Regions from separate parts of the Neobacillus sp. GCM10027624 genome, predicted to be linked through region 1. Evidence: riboswitches for the same ligand, from Rfam matches in the RefSeq annotation. Region 1 holds a riboswitch; the other holds the start of a gene.
The links. Region 1 has a riboswitch for lysine ahead of ACFQZ9_RS24125 (amino acid permease). Riboswitches for the same ligand answer to the same signal wherever they lie in the genome.
Positions count from the first base shown of each region.

Region 1 (8,242 bases):
ACAACGGATGGGATTAGTCCGTTAATGGAAAATGTACCACAAACTGCCTATATTTTTGACTAACAAAAAAAGCTGTATGACTCATACAGCTTCTTCTTTTTTATATATTTTTTCTTTCGTATTGTTTTTGCACTTGTTCATATGCTAAGCGGAAAATTTCTTCTTCAGATGTATTTCGGTTTGTAATCACATTCGTTAGATAGTTTTTTCCTTGGTAGGTTACCATTACATTTACTTGCAACATTAAAATCACCTTTCTTTATGCCATCAAAATCAAAACGATTCATTTTATGCCAATAATGAAATTTTATGACTTGAGATTTCGAAATGTTTTTGACAGATTTGTTATAATGTTTGTTAAAGTATATAGGTTCGGAGGCAGGATTATGTCGATGTATTTTGAAGAAATTACCCAGGATACACTTTATATTGCTCTAGAGATTCTCAACTCAAATCCAGAGTATAATCAGCTTGAAAACGGCAATGTCACTAGAACGATTGACGATATGGAAAAAGAATTTCTAAATCCACAATCAACTAGTGTGTTTATTAAATTAGATGACACCTATATCGGGATCATGGATTACTTGCTGGAAAATCCAAAAGATCAGACTCCTTGGTTAGGACTATTAATCATTCACAGAGATTATCAAGGATATGGCTTCGGTGTTCAGGCGTATGAACTGTATGAAAATGAAATGGTAGATCGAGGATTAAAATGTATCCGAATTGGTGTGATAAAAGATAATCACAAGGCACATTCTTTTTGGGAATCATTAGGATTTAATTATTTTAAAACAGCACTATGGAAAGAAAAAATTGAGATTTCATGTTATGAAAAGAAGTTAGAACAAAACTAGACGAGGCTATACTTCGAGAACCATAAATTCCTCTGCAAAATGCTGTACCTGCATTTTGTCTATTTTATTCTTCTTTAATAAAGATTCTGCAATGACAAGATAATGCTGAACCTGAGCATCTTTTTTTAATTCCCGCAGTGATACATCGCCATTCAGTAATTGGATGGCTTTTTCTTTGATGTCTTGACTGTTTGAAGATTCATAAAGAAGGAAAGCAATACATGTAACTTTATCCACAAGAACCACTCCTCATATCAAGAATCGAATTATCTATACTAATTCGACTATCATCTAAAAAACTCCTCCAAATTTCCAGAAAAATCGCAAAAAGTGGTAGAAGGTTGTTTTTTAGAGCGGTTTTTTTATATAATATTGAAGGGATAAAAGAAAAACTTTTTGTCGTGGATTTACCTTTCATCCCGCTTGGGGTGAGAGGTTTTTTACATATATAAATGCTTTAGGAGGTCTATTGTAATGAAAAATTCCTTAATTAAGGATTTGTACAGAAATACAGAAAATTATATCGATCAAAAAGTTCAATTATCGGGTTGGATTCGGACCATTCGTGATTCGAAGACCTTTGGCTTTATTGAAATAAATGATGGAAGCTTTTTTAAAGGGGTTCAAATTGTTTTTGACGAACAATTGGATAATTTTAAAGAAATCGCTAAGCTCCCAATCAGCTCATCGATTAAGGTTGTCGGTGATTTTATTCATACGCCACAAGCAAAACAGCCTTTTGAAATTAAAGCAATTGAAATTTCCATTGAAGGGACTTCGAATGTCGATTACCCACTGCAAAAGAAAAAGCACTCATTTGAGTATTTAAGGACGATTGCTCATTTACGGCCAAGAACAAATACATTTTCAGCAGTATTCCGTATACGCTCACTGGCATCTTATGCGATCCATCAATTTTTCCAAGAAAAAGGCTTCGTGTATGTTCATTCGCCAATTATTACAGGAAGTGACACGGAGGGGGCGGGTGAAATGTTCAGGATCACAACACTGGACATGGACAATCTCCCTAAAAATGATGAAGGAAAAGTCGATAATACGAAGGATTTCTTCGGTAAAGAAACGAATCTTACGGTTAGCGGTCAGTTATCCGGTGAAGCCTTTGCCTTGGCATTCCGAAATGTATATACCTTTGGTCCGACATTTAGAGCAGAGAACTCCAATACGGCAAGGCATGCAGCTGAATTCTGGATGATTGAACCAGAGGTTGCTTTTGCAGAGCTTCCAGACATTATGGATCTTGCAGAGGAAATGGTGAAATACGTGATTGGCTACGTTCTTGAGCAGGCACCTGAAGAAATGAATTTCTTTAACAGCTTTATTGAAAAGGGCTTGTTAGATCGACTTAAAAACGCCCATACTTCAGATTTTGGCCGTGTAACCTATACGGAGGCAATTGAACTTTTAGAAAAGTCCGGAGAGCAGTTTGCTTACCCTGTTGAGTGGGGATTAGACCTACAAACCGAGCATGAACGCTACCTATGCGAAAAAGTCTTCCAGAAGCCAGTATTTGTTACGGATTACCCGAAAGAAATCAAAGCTTTCTATATGAGATTAAACCAAGATGGCAAGACCGTTGCTGCAACTGACTTACTTGTGCCTGGTATCGGTGAACTGATTGGCGGCAGTCAGCGTGAGGAGCGCGAAGAGATTCTTGCCTCAAAAATCAAAGATCTCGGAATGAGCGAGGAAGATTATTGGTGGTATCTGGAGTTAAGAAAGTACGGCGGTACAAAACACTCAGGATATGGTCTAGGTTTCGAACGCTTAATCATGTACTTAACAGGCATGTCTAATATTAGAGATGTTATTCCATTCCCAAGAACAACAGGAAACGCAGATTTTTAATGAAAAACAAAAATAAAAAGAAGGCCGGAATGGTCTTCTTTTTTTGGATTTGAGTAGCGAGGAATTACGGACGGTGTAATTCCTCTTCGAAGAAAAATGTTGATGGATGCTCTTTAACAACATAAGAATATCTTTTCATGTTTTTTACGTATTGCCATTTCAAAATCGTAACCATCTCTTCCGTTCCTTTAATATATACAACCTCTCCACTATTATAGCGGTTATTTGAACTTCCCAAATTAACACCCCATTTAATATTCTATCTCCATTATACTATAGTATGAAAAAATACTCCTTGTTATAGAAGAGGAACTTTATTATTTTTTGGAAAAATATGACTCATCTATCTATTACCTTCCAATTTTGAAATAGTATGTTATACTAAATAAAAAGTGAGGTGTCATTTTGACGAATTATAAGGCGAAAAAGAGTAACCTCAAAGAATTATTATCAAAAAACAGTATGGATTTAGACAGTTTGGAAAGGAATACGAATATTCCTAAAAGTCAGCTCAATGATTATTTATCCAAGAGGGTAATGAATTTGAACAATGCCATGACTATTTCCAAAGAATTGAATTGCCAGATAGAAGATCTGTATGTTTGGTCATCAGAAGATGAATAATATTTGTTAAAACAGGCCCAAGGTTTTGAGTCTGTTTTTCTATTTTGAAAGAAAGAAAAGATATATCGTTGTTTGAAGAAGGTTCCCGTTGTTTTAAGGCATAAAAAATAGCACGCCGAGGCGTGCTATTTTAGTTAGTTATTTAAATCACATTTATCTAAAGGGATTAATTTCGTCTTCTTTGTAAATTTATATCCTAACCATAAGATGATAAATAATGGCAATCCGATATAGGAGACTAATACACCATTCCAATCGATATGGTCTCCGGTAAATGCGGAGTAGTTTTGGCCTAAAACGACGAATCCGCACACAACAAAGGCAAAGATCGGACCAAATGGGAAAAGCTTAGATTTATATGGAAGCTTGCTTAAGTCCCTGCCTTGTGCAACATAGGCTCTACGGAAGCGGTAATGGCAAATTGCAATTCCAAGCCAAGCGATGAACCCTGACATACCTGAAGCATTCAATAACCAAATATATACAGTTCCATCACCGAAGAGGGAAGCAAGAAATGCAAGAGTACCGACTAAAGTAGTAACGATTAAGGCATTAACAGGTACACCATTTTTATTTAATTTGCCAAGGAATTTTGGTGCTTTACCTTGACGAGCTAAATCCCAAAGCATACGAGTTGAGGCATACATCCCTGAATTTCCTGCTGATAATACCGCAGTTAAAATAACAGCATTCATGACAGATGCAGCAAAGGCAATCCCTGCTTTTTGGAATACAAGTGTAAACGGACTGACCGTTACATCGCTGTTTGCTAAGTTACCGTTCGTGTATGGAATCAATAAACCAATTACTAAAATAGCTAAAACATAGAATAATAGAATGCGCCAGAATACTTGACGAACAGCACGAGGAATTGCTTTTTCTGGATTGTCTGTTTCACCGGCTGCCACACCAAGAAGCTCCGTTCCTTGGAAAGAAAATCCTGCTGCCATAAAGATTCCAAGCATGGTCATGAAACCACCATGGAACGGGGCATCACCAACAGTGAAATTCTTCAAACCAATAACATGTCCGCCCATAATACCAAAGATCATTAATGTTCCAGTAATAATAAAGATGACAACTGTAACAACTTTAATTAAGGAGAACCAATATTCTGCTTCACCAAAGCCTTTAACAGAAATAAAGTTTAGTAGAAACATAATCGCTAAAAAAATGGCACTCCACAAAATAGATGGCGTGTGCGGAAACCAAAATTTCATGATCATTGTAACAGCTGCTAATTCTGCAGCAATCGTAATAGCCCAGTTATACCAATAGTTCCACCCAAGAGCAAATCCTAGTGAAGGGTCAACAAATTTGGTTGCATACGTACTAAAGCTTCCAGCAACCGGCATATAGGAGCCCATTTCGGCTAAGCTTGTCATTAAAAAGTAAACCATAATCCCAATGATTAGATAGGAAAGAATCGCACCACCAGGTCCGGCAGTAGCGATTGCGCCGCCGCTTGCAAGGAATAAACCTGTCCCGATTGTCCCCCCGAGTGAGATCATTGTAAGGTGACGGGCTTTTAAGCTGCGCTTTAATCCTGATTTTTCTTTGTTCGAGATTAGAACATCAGCACTTGAATTTTCTTTTGATACACGTGCAGTTTGCATATTATCTATACTCCTTTTCTTTGCTGTCTAGTTACAGCACCTAAAAAAAGGTGCTACAGCTCTTCTAATAGGAAGGAGTTTGGAATAAAAAATGCCACCGAAGTAGATTCAGGTGGCATATCAATACCCCGCATCATACCTTCCGAAAGATAGCTCAACACGATTGGCTGGTAGGGCTAATCATGACAGTTCTGTTCCTATTCGGAGACAGCCCCAGCATACTTTTTTAAGAGAAAAAAATACGCTTCGGCGGCTTTTCCTTTCAAACGGAGTTAACGATGTCTCTCGCATCTCGTCCGCATTACTAATAAAAACCGCGACCTCTACCTCATCGGTTTGATGAGGATTTAAATAATAAAGTTAATATATTAATAAAGTATAAATAATATTAAAGAATTGTCAATTGTTTTTCTTGAAGAATAATTTCCATCAAAATAAGGGAAAATATATCATTGAATAAATAGTACATATCCTACATAAAAATTCAATTTTATCAGGTTTTTTTCAATAATATTGGTAAAATATCCGAAAAGATTAATAAAAGAAAATTAATATTTATCTGATAATTGTATATTATTGTAAAAAACTATTAAATTTACTTGGGGACCGAGAATCGGTATGATATTTGAAAAGAATAGATAGTAGGAGGGACACTTTCTTGCAATATCTTGGAATAGTTTTCGGTTCTCTCATTGTTGCTTTTGGATTTAATCTTTTCTTAATTCCTCATCAAGTCTTAAGTGGAGGAATGAGCGGAATTTCCATGATTCTAGGGATGATAACCCCGTTAAATACGGGATTTGCAAACTTTCTTTTGAATCTTCCGTTATTAATTATTGGATATAAAATGCTCGGTAGAAGATTAATTATTAATTCAATCCTATCGGTAATCATTATTTCGATTGGTCTTTATATCATTCCTGTTCATGCCATTGCGCAAGATAAAATACTTTCTTCTATATTTGGAGGAGCTATTACGGGACTTGGGGTTGGGATGGTATTTCGCAGCTCTGGATCTACAGGCGGTTTTGATATCATTAGCATGATTCTAGCTAGAAAAATGGATTTTCCGATTGGTGCCCTTCTATCTGGAATGAACGGTGTAGTCATTATCATCAGTGGATTTTTATTCAATTGGGATTCTGCTCTTAATACATTGGTCTCCATTTTTGTTACCGGTAAAGTAGTCGATGCCATTTACACGGATCATGCCAAGCTCACCATTATGATTATTACTGAAAAAGGCGAAGAAATGCGGAAACATCTGCTATCTAATTTGTACAGAGGTTTAACCATAATGGATGGAGTAGGCGGTTACTCCAATAACAAAAGGAATATTTTAGTCACGGTTATTTCCAGGTATGAATTAAATGATGTTAAAAATCTCATCTCTGAGGTGGATACTTCAGCATTTGTTAATATTACCGAAACAATCGAAGTAATGGGACTGTTTCATCGACCCAGTCCAAATTAGTACACAAAAGGCTTGCTCCTAGTTTAAGGAGCAAGCCTTTTTAATTGCAAAAGAAAATGGGAATGATACATTACCAATGGGGGGCTTTAACAAAGAAGAATTTACGAAGAAGTTCAATGTACCGGATTCCGCGAAAAATGAAAATAAGTTCGTAAAGACGAAAAGATCCTTATCTATTGAATAAGGATCTTTCTTTTTAACCATTCAAATATGGTTCTAACTGATCCATTGCATTTTGTACAATCATCGCATTCTTCTGATACATTTCCTTTGAATTTTGACACTCTGTGGCTAGAGAAAATAGTTCTAGGTCAGCATGAGTCTTTTTCAGCATTGCCATAAGCAGAGGCCTTTGCTGCGGGGAAGGCACTTGTAATTTGTCATCATAAATATCAATGGTTAATTCCCCGTATGAGTCGACCTGTCCAATAAACACATTATCAAGTGTTACCCCGAGTTTTTCTAATTCTGTATTAAGCCAGCCACGGCTTTTCCCTGATGAACGCAATGCTTCATCTAAAATTTTCCCATCCATAATAACGGTTTGAGGCTCTTTTTCATTGGCTGTTTTCATTTGCAAATCTTTTGGGGTAAGAGGACGATTTTCTTTTTTCAATAAAGCACTCAAATTCCCTTTAGGTTCAAGAACAGCAAATTCAACATCAGCGATTTTAAAAATATCCTTCTGCCTAAGCAGGGCGGATAATTCATCAATCGTGTATTTTTCCTTCTTTAAATTTTCTTCTAAAACTCGTCCATCTTTAATTACTACAGCTCCTCTACCATCCATGACATCTCGGAATTTTTTGCTTTTTAATGAAAGGAAGTCTGCCATAAAAGTAACTAGGCCAAAAACGATGATGGCCAATGCTCCATGATATGCATTACTTTCAAGTCCAGTCACTACTTCACCGGCAATACTGCCAATAGTAATACCTGCAACATACTCAAAGAAGTTAAGTTCAGAAATTTGCTTTTTTCCAAGGAGTTTTGTGGTTAAAAATACTAGTAACAAGAAGATTAGTGATCGAGCAATAATTAAAACCCATCCAGGCATCTTTTCTCACCCCAATCCATTATCCTTTGTATTGCGGTTCTTGACGTTCAAGTTCATATACTCTTGTTTGAATGTCTTTTTTTACATGTTCAAATGTAAGGGCAGTCTCATGAAACACTCTTTTTGCATCCTCATCCAGTGAATTCAGAGCTAGAGCTGACAATTGTGCCTCAATATCCTTTATCGTTACAAGGGTTTGCTTTACGTTAGAAGCAACTGTCATGATTGATCTTCCTTTCCTGCAAGCTTTGGTATGTAATGGGATTACTTATTGAAATGAAAAATGGGTTGGCATAAACGCCAACCTATTTTGCTTATTATTGATTGTATTGGGGCTCTTCCGCCTGAATTTCCTGAAGGCGTGGCTCCAAACTATCTAAAACGGATTGTGTTTGCTGGGCAGCTTGTTGATATAGCTGTTTTGCATTTTGGTTATCAGTGGCTAATGCGAAGGTTTCAAAACTTGCTTGGGCACTTTTTAAGCTTGCTAAGGCTTGCTTTACTTGTGTTCCGACTGTCATCTAATAATCCCTCTTTCATTAATGAAATCAAATACAAAAATAGTATGCGAACTTACACATTAACCTATGTACATTTTTGTTTTCTTTTTTAAAAATTTCGCGCATATAGTTAAGCAGCAGGGATTTTCAAACATGGAGGGAAGAGTATGAGAGATAAAATAGGAAAAGATGATTTTGTACCAGGTTTTGTTCCCCATCATAACCATGGTTCTGTTGATTATACA
Region 1 is NZ_JBHTHD010000014.1:52,206-60,447, forward strand. Features, by position in the region: gene helD (HelD family protein) at 1-63, shown strand, start outside; gene ACFQZ9_RS24095 (BA3454 family stress response protein) at 101-244, opposite strand; gene ACFQZ9_RS24100 (GNAT family N-acetyltransferase) at 387-860, shown strand; gene ACFQZ9_RS24105 (hypothetical protein) at 867-1,097, opposite strand; gene asnS (asparagine--tRNA ligase) at 1,335-2,726, shown strand; gene ACFQZ9_RS24115 (hypothetical protein) at 2,791-2,964, opposite strand; gene ACFQZ9_RS24120 (helix-turn-helix domain-containing protein) at 3,132-3,350, shown strand; gene ACFQZ9_RS24125 (amino acid permease) at 3,485-4,966, opposite strand; lysine riboswitch at 5,109-5,300, opposite strand; gene ACFQZ9_RS24130 (YitT family protein) at 5,625-6,440, shown strand; gene ACFQZ9_RS24135 (DUF421 domain-containing protein) at 6,637-7,497, opposite strand; gene ACFQZ9_RS24140 (DUF1657 domain-containing protein) at 7,517-7,720, opposite strand; gene ACFQZ9_RS24145 (DUF1657 domain-containing protein) at 7,815-8,018, opposite strand; gene ACFQZ9_RS24150 (YmaF family protein) at 8,165-8,242, shown strand, end outside.

Region 2 (8,242 bases), on a different contig from region 1:
TATGGGTCGGCGCTATGGAAGAAAGACCCGAATCTTTGCTGCCAAATTAGAAAAGTGATTCCGTTAAGAGAGACCTTAACGACGAAAGAAGCTTGGATCTCGGGACTTCGCCGGGAACAATCTCCAACGCGCAAGGATACACAATTCCTTAATAAGGATGAAAAATTTGAAAATATTAAAATCTGCCCGCTCATTCACTGGACGTGGGATGAGGTTTGGGCGTACATCCGTGAAAAAGATCTTCCGTATAATCAATTGCATGATCAAAACTATCCAAGTATTGGATGTTTCCCTTGTACACAACCGGTTGCGGCAGATGGAGATTCCCGTGCAGGGAGATGGTCCGGAAGTGGGAAAACTGAGTGTGGTTTGCACACAAAGTAAGTTGAACTTTAATCCGGGAGAAGGGAGGTCATCCTGATGCTTACAATCATTGCCATTACCATCGGTTTATTTTTTGCAGTAAATATTGGAGCTAGCGGTGCAGCTGCCTCAATGGGAATTTCATACGGGGCAGGAGTAGTAAAAAAGCGGGTCGCACTATTTCTTTGCGCCATTGCCGTTTTTTTCGGTGCATGGCTAGGCGGCGGTGAAGTAGTAAAAACAATTGGCGGTGGAATTGTTCCTAGCAGCACTTTTACTGTTGCGATTGCGTTAATTGTTTTAGCATCAGCGGCGTTATCACTGTTTTTAGCCAATATATTTGGCATACCGCTTTCGACCAGTGAAGTTGCAGTTGGGGCAGTGGTTGGAGCCGGGGTGGTTTACCAATCCGTATTTGTCGGCAAGTTCATCTGGATTGCGATGTTCTGGCTGCTTACACCGTTTGCTGCCTTTGTGATTGCCATTCTCGCGGCAACCATTTTAAAAATAAAGTTTATCAAACGATTGATTGAAAAGCCGAAAGCAGGACCGTTTTTAGCGATTCTAGTTGTCTTTATGGGATTGTTTGAAGCTTTTTCAGCTGGAATGAACAATGTGGCGAATGCGGTAGGCCCGCTCGTAGCTGCAAAATTGATGTCCACTGGTGATGCCATTCTTTGGGGCGGCTTAGCTGTAGCGTTAGGAGCAATTCTTTTTGGACACCGCGTGCTTGAAACAAACGGGAAAAAAATTACGAAGCTTAAGCTCGAAGAGGGTTGTGTGATTTCAGGAACGGGAGCAAGCATTGTTACAATTGCCTCTTTATTCGGGATTCCAGTTCCGTTAACGCAAATCACGACGTCTTCGATTATTGGAATTGGTTTTGCCAAGCATGGGAAATCCGTTTTAAAAAAGGATATTGTCGTGCAGCTTTTAACAGTATGGATGGTTTCTCCGGTATTATCAATGGTGCTGTCCTATACGATTATTCAGTTATTGATTGAAAAAAATGGATACTCAATCGTTGCAATAGCAGGCGTAGTGATTTCCGTTTTAGGCGTGATGTTCTTAATGAAACGATCTGCATCACAAGGGGCAATTTCTCAAGCAAATATTTCAAAAAAATAAAACTAGTAAAGAAAGGTTGATTGTAGATGTCATTTGTATCAAAACCTCATGGAGGAAAACTAATTCAGGCATATGATCCCAATTATAATTTTTCAAATGTAGAAAAAGAAATCGAAATTGATGCAGTCGCTCTAAGTGATTTAGAACTAATCGGCGTTGGTGTATTCAGCCCGTTAACGGGTTTCCTTGGAAAAGCAGATTACGAATCAGTAGTAGAACGTATGCGCTTGGCAGACGATACAATCTGGTCCATCCCTGTAACACTGCCAGTTTCTTATGAAGTGGCGGGAACACTGGTAGTTGGCGAGGAAGTTAAACTTGTTTCGAACAATGAAGTGTATGGAGTAATCAAGGTTTCCGAAACGTATGAACCTGATTTGAATAAGGAAGCTCTCAATGTTTATAAAACAGAAGAACTGGCGCATCCAGGTGTGAAACGTTTATTCGAAAGAGGCCCAGTTTACGTTGCTGGTGATATCGTCCTTGTGAAAAAGCCAGAAAAAGGCGTGTTTGGCGATGTATGGTTTGAGCCAAAAGAAACCCGTGCATTATTCGAAGAAAAAGGTTGGAAAACGGTTGTTGGTTTCCAAACAAGAAATCCAGTTCACCGTGCCCATGAGTATATTCAAAAAGCAGCTCTTGAAACAGTTGACGGCTTGTTCTTAAATCCACTTGTTGGTCAAACGAAGTCTGATGATGTTCCTGCAGATGTTCGTCTAAAAAGCTATCGTGTTTTACTAGAAAACTATTATCCTAAAGAGCGTGTCCAATTGGGCGTTCACCCTGCTGCAATGCGTTATGCAGGACCAAGGGAAGCGATTTTCCATGCGCTTGCACGTAAAAACTATGGCTGCACGCATTTCATTGTCGGCCGTGACCATGCCGGAGTTGGTAACTATTACGGAACCTACGACGCACAGCATATTTTCAGCAACTTTACAGAAGAAGAGCTTGGAATTAAGCCTTTATTTTTCGAGCATAGCTTCTATTGCACAAAATGCGATGGAATGGCATCTGATAAAACTTGCCCGCATGACAAGGAAGATCGCGTAATCCTTTCCGGAACAAAAGTGAGAGAGATGCTAAGAAGCGGTGTACTTCCGCCATCTACTTTCAGCCGCAAGGAAGTTGTTGAGGTTTTAATTGAAGGAATGAAAGAAAAAGCGACTGTTGAAGCTTAAGGGGGACTTGGGTGTGGCACAATCTACGAATATCACATGGCATGAAACAACGATTACAAAAAATGACCGCCGTTCCCAGAACGGCCATGGAAGCTGTACACTATGGTTCACAGGCCTTTCTGGTTCGGGAAAATCAACGATTGCGAACGCGGTATCGAACGAATTATTCCGTCTTGGGATTAATGAATATGTTTTGGACGGTGACAATATTCGTCATGGTTTAAACAAGGATTTAGGATTTTCAGAGCACGACCGCACGGAAAATATCCGCCGGATTGGCGAAGTGGCGAAGTTATTTGTCGATAGCGGCAAGGTGATTACAACTGCGTTTATTTCTCCGTTTCGCTCGGATCGGGATCAGGTTCGGGAATTGTTTGAAGAAGGAGAATTCATCGAGGTTTTCGTTGATTGTCCAATCGAGGTTTGTGAGCAACGCGATCCTAAGCAGCTTTATGCCAAGGCACGCCGCGGTGAGATAAAGGATTTCACAGGGATTGATTCTCCATATGAAGCACCGGAAAAACCGGAAATTACTTTACGTTCTGATTTATTATCGGTTGAGGAAGCCGTTGGGCAAGTGATTGCTTATTTGCGGGAGAAAAATATTTTTTAATAGGTGATAGGGTGTAAACTTACACCCTTTTTACGGATAGGAAGAGTTTATCAGCGAATTTTAAGGTTTTATCAGCGGATCCAGGCAATTTATCCGCGAATTTACGAGGTTTATCAGCGAAGCAAGGCGATTTATCAGCGAATCATCAATAACAGCAAGTACTACAGAAAAGGCATAGGGAAAGGATGTTGGATTTCATGGTTGGCAAAGTCTATTTAGTTGGTGCGGGTCCTGGTGATCCAGATCTAATTACAGTAAAAGGATTACGCTGCCTGCAGCAGGCTGATGTGATTTTGTATGACCGGTTAGTAAATCCGGAGCTCCTTCAGCATGCAAAAGCAGATGCGCAGTTGGTATACTGCGGCAAACTTCCGAATTACCATACAATGAAGCAGGAAACAATTAATCACTTCTTGGTCAAATATGCGAAAAAAGGCTATACGGTTGTCCGCTTAAAGGGAGGCGACCCGTTCGTTTTTGGACGAGGCGGGGAAGAAGCAGAAGAATGTGTGAAACATCTTGTGCCGTTTGAAGTGGTCCCTGGCATTACCGCTGGAATTGCAGCATCCGCCTATGCTGGCATACCGGTTACCCATCGTACATTGAGTAAAAGCTTTGCTTTTATTACCGGACATCAAGCTGCTGGTGATAAAGAGGCAGAGCATCAGTGGGCCCATTTAGCGAAAGCGGTCGATACAATATGTGTTTATATGGGAGTTTCCCACCTTCCTACGATTGTTAAGCAATTGGTGGAGAATGGAAAGTCTGCTGACACACCAATCGCTCTTGTTCACTGGGGCACTTTAAGCGATCAAAGAACAGTAGTTGGAACCCTTGGCACGATTGAAGCGCGTGTTAAGGATGCAAAAATTGCAAACCCAAGCATGATTGTGATTGGCGAGGTTGTCCGCTTACATGATAGACTGAACTGGTTCGAGGAAGAAATCGTTCCTCATTTACCAGTTGTTCAAGGGTAAGCGGAAAGGAGCAATCTGCATGAAAGCGATTCTTTATATCTGCCATGGAACAAGATCAAAAAAGGGAGCCGAAGAGGTAAAGTCCTTTTTGAATAGGGTAATAGAACGTGTGGATGTCCCGATTCAGGAAATCAGTTTTTTGGAATTAACCGATCCTTCTATTGAAGAAGGCTTTAGGAGATGTGTGGAAAAAGGTGCATCGGAGATTACCGTGGTGCCGATTTTTCTTTTAGCAGCTGGTCATATTAAAGAAGATATTCCGAATGCACTATTCGTATTAGGCAAACAGTATCCAGAGGTCCAAGTGCAGGTAAGGAATCCGTTTGGCGTGCAGGATGAAATTCTCGATGCGATTGCTGAACTAGCAAGAGGGGTTGCTGGGGAGGTCACTTCACAGGATTCATTATTAATAGTTGGCAGGGGCAGCAGCGATCCCAGCATCGGCACTGCGTTTGAGTTGATTGCCAATGGAATCCAAGAACGGCTCCAAACGGATCAGGTGTCCGTTTGTTACCTCGCGGCTGCAGAACCGAGGCTGGAGCAAGGGTTTGAGGCGGTCTTGGAGGCAGGATCGGGGAGAGTTATTGTCATTCCCTATCTTTTATTCTCCGGACTACTTTTAGGCGAAATCAACCAAATGATTCGCAAAAAGCAAACAGAAGACCAGGAAATCATCTGTACAGGCCAACTAAGCCGGCATCGAGTAATTGAAGACATTGTGGTCAACGGATTCGACAAAATTCGGTGAGTGACAGGCACCACCCGAATTTTGTCGAAACACAATAAGAGAGGCACCTTCCAAATTTGGGAGGTGCCTTTCCTTATTGTATTGAAATTTAAACAAGCTGTAGAATACTTTGTAGTGTGTTGGTTTCTTCGTCGGTTAGTGGGACCATTGGGAGACGGACGCCGCCAACGTTGACACCTTTTAGATTAAGGGCTGCTTTGACCGGTGTTGGGTTTGGAGCAGCAAATAATGCTTTCATGACTGGAAGTAGTCTGCGATGCGCTGCAGCTGCCTCTTGGACATGACCACTTTTAAAGAGATTGACCATCTCCTGCATCTCATTTCCAATGATATGGGAGGCAACGGAAACAATTCCTGCACCGCCGATTGCTAAGACCGGAATGGTTAAACCATCATCACCACTGTATAAAGTGAAATCACTCGGTGTTTGGCTAATCACTTCTGCCATGGCGTCTAAATTGCCGCTAGCTTCTTTAATAGCTACGATATTTGGAATCTGGGAAAGACGAACAATTGTCTCAACGGACATATTGACCACACTTCGCCCAGGAATATTATAGAGCATAATCGGTAATGCTGTGGACTCGGCAATAGCTTTAAAGTGTTGATATAAACCCTCTTGTGATGGCTTGTTATAGTATGGGGCCACGAGCATAATCCCATCCACACCCGCTGCTTCAGCCTGTTTTGTTAAACTAATTGAAGCCCTCGTGTTATTCGAACCTGTTCCGGCAATGACAGGAATCCTGCCGTTTACGACATCCACAACAAACTTAAAAAATTCAACTTTTTCATCCGTGGTTAATGTAGGAGATTCTCCAGTGGTACCAACGACTACCAATCCATCCGTCCCATTTTCAATTAGGTAATTTACTAATGTTCTTGTTGCGTTAAAATCAATCTCGCCTTCATGATCAAATGGCGTAACCATAGCAGTTAAAACTTGGCCAAAATTCATTTTTCCTCACCCTTTAAATTATTTTTTTTATAAATTAGAGGTGGCTAAGGACATTCCAAGTCAACGCAAAAAAGCAGCAACGAAGGCTCGCTGCTGCAATAGAAACATAAATAAAAAACAAGTTCCCGTGCGTGAGATAGCCCTCCATATAGTTCCCTATATGACAGTTCTGTATTTATTCAATAGCAGAACCAGCTCCAAGACAAATGAGAGTCTTATAAGCTTCGGCAAATTCCCCTTTCCATAATCATCCCAGGACCTCATTATCCTCCAACTATGTACTAATGGTCTTTGCGCCTCTATCCTCACTTCAAAAGGTTTGAAGTAAGAAGATATTTAATTAACACTAAATATATCAGATTTCCCCTTCAAATTCAAGGGGACAAGGTCGACAAAATTCGGGTGGTGCCTGTCAGCGCCCGAATTTTGTCGATCAAAAAGATTCTAAGAAAATTCTAAGATTGACTGGCTATACTGTCCGAGAATAGAGGAATTGGTTAGGAGGATTTTTTATGAAGAAAATGGATAAGAAGTGGGTTGTTCTTTGTTCTACAGCTGTTGCAGCGGTGTATGCTGCTGGATTTGTTACTACAGAGACGCAGGCTTCTATTGATCAGCCGTTACACCATATTGCAGCTAATGTTCAAGCTAGGCATATTACAATAAATCACTCTAATGAAAAGGTCGGCGAACAAAAGAGCAAGCAAAATAAAGGGATCTATAAGGATGGGACGTTTACAGGTACAGGTACGAATCGGCGAGGATTTATTGATGTAGCTGTCACAATTAAGAATGACAAAATTACCACCGTAGAGATTAGCCATTTTGCAATGCATTATTCAGAAAGTGACATAGTAGGACTGCCTGATGAAGTAGTGCAAAAACAAAGTGCCCAAGTGAATAATGTTTCTGGGGCGACTTATAGTACACAGGCTTTTGAGGACGCTGTGATGGATGCACTTTCCCAAGCCCATAACGTGAAAGGATAATCTATGAAAAAAACAAAATTGTACATGGATACTGTTGTTGACATAAAGGTCGTTTCAAATAAGTCGAAGAAAGAGACGGAAGCAAAAATAACTCGTGCCTTTGAGGCATTTCAGCATGTAGAACAAGCATGCAGCCGTTTCAGCTCATCAAGTGAGCTAATACGAGCTTGTGAGACTATCGGAGTACCAGTAAAAATCAGTCCTTTTCTATTTGAACCTCTTTATATTGCGATTGAAATGGCTAAATTAACGGATGGACTATTTGACCCGACGGTAGGAAAGGTGATGGAAATGAATGGATTTAATCGACACTATATTTCTGGACAGATGATGAAAAGTGTTTCTTCTGATTCGGTTTCTTATCATGATATCGAACTAGATCAGTACAATCATACAGTAACTTTAAAAAAGCCGATGGTCATTGATCTTGGAGCTGTTGCAAAAGGGTTCGCAATTGATCTGGCTGCTAATGAATTAAAGGAATTTAAGGGATTTGTCATTAACGCTGGAGGCGATTTATTTGCATTCGGTGTGGATGACAACGGGGAAAAATGGAAAATTGGAATCCAGCATCCGTACCAAAAGGATTCCATCATTGAAACGATAGAGATATCAAACGAAGCCGTCTGTACATCTGGCAGCTATGAACGCAGAAATCCAGATAAGTCAGATTCACATCATTTGGTAAATCCAAAAACAAAATGCTCCCCGAATGAATGGATTAGCTGCAGTGTCATCGCACCGTTTGCAATGATGGCAGATGCCTTTTCAACAGCCTCCTTTTTACTTGGAGTAAAAAAAGGAAAACAATTAATCGAACATTTAGCTTTAAAAGGGATCCTTATCACATCAGAATTACAGATTAATAAAGTTGGAGGGATTTAAGTGTCAGGGAAAAAGTGGTTCAAAACACCAAAGGGCTATGTCGCGACAGCCATGGTTTTTTATCTATTCATCGCATCTATTGGGTCAAAAAGTATGCTGGGGATAGAGAACAGTATGATCGCTATTGTGGCATCAATCTTTGTAGATAATATCCTATGTAGAATTATGGATAGAAGAAGCAGCAAGGACAGTACAGTAATAACAGCCTTAATCATTTCACTTATCTTAAGTTTTACGACATCTGGGATGGTTGTGGCAGGGACAGCGATTCTCGCCATCTTGTCCAAGCATCTATTCGTTTATAAGAAAAAACCAATCGTTAATCCTGCTGCTTTCGGTTTACTGTTATCGATTTTTATTTTTCAAATAGGCCAAAGCTGGTGGGGGGCTTTTGGGGATC
Region 2 is NZ_JBHTHD010000012.1:21,669-29,910, forward strand. Features, by position in the region: gene ACFQZ9_RS20935 (phosphoadenylyl-sulfate reductase) at 1-384, shown strand, start outside; gene cysP (inorganic phosphate transporter) at 421-1,491, shown strand; gene sat (sulfate adenylyltransferase) at 1,518-2,672, shown strand; gene cysC (adenylyl-sulfate kinase) at 2,686-3,285, shown strand; gene cobA (uroporphyrinogen-III C-methyltransferase) at 3,483-4,262, shown strand; gene ACFQZ9_RS20960 (sirohydrochlorin chelatase) at 4,282-5,010, shown strand; gene dapA (4-hydroxy-tetrahydrodipicolinate synthase) at 5,099-5,968, opposite strand; lysine riboswitch at 6,098-6,278, opposite strand; gene ACFQZ9_RS20970 (FMN-binding protein) at 6,481-6,957, shown strand; gene ACFQZ9_RS20975 (FAD:protein FMN transferase) at 6,961-7,842, shown strand; gene ACFQZ9_RS20980 (RnfABCDGE type electron transport complex subunit D) at 7,843-8,242, shown strand, end outside.
Region 2: another riboswitch for lysine. It lies ahead of dapA (4-hydroxy-tetrahydrodipicolinate synthase); the one in region 1 lies ahead of ACFQZ9_RS24125 (amino acid permease).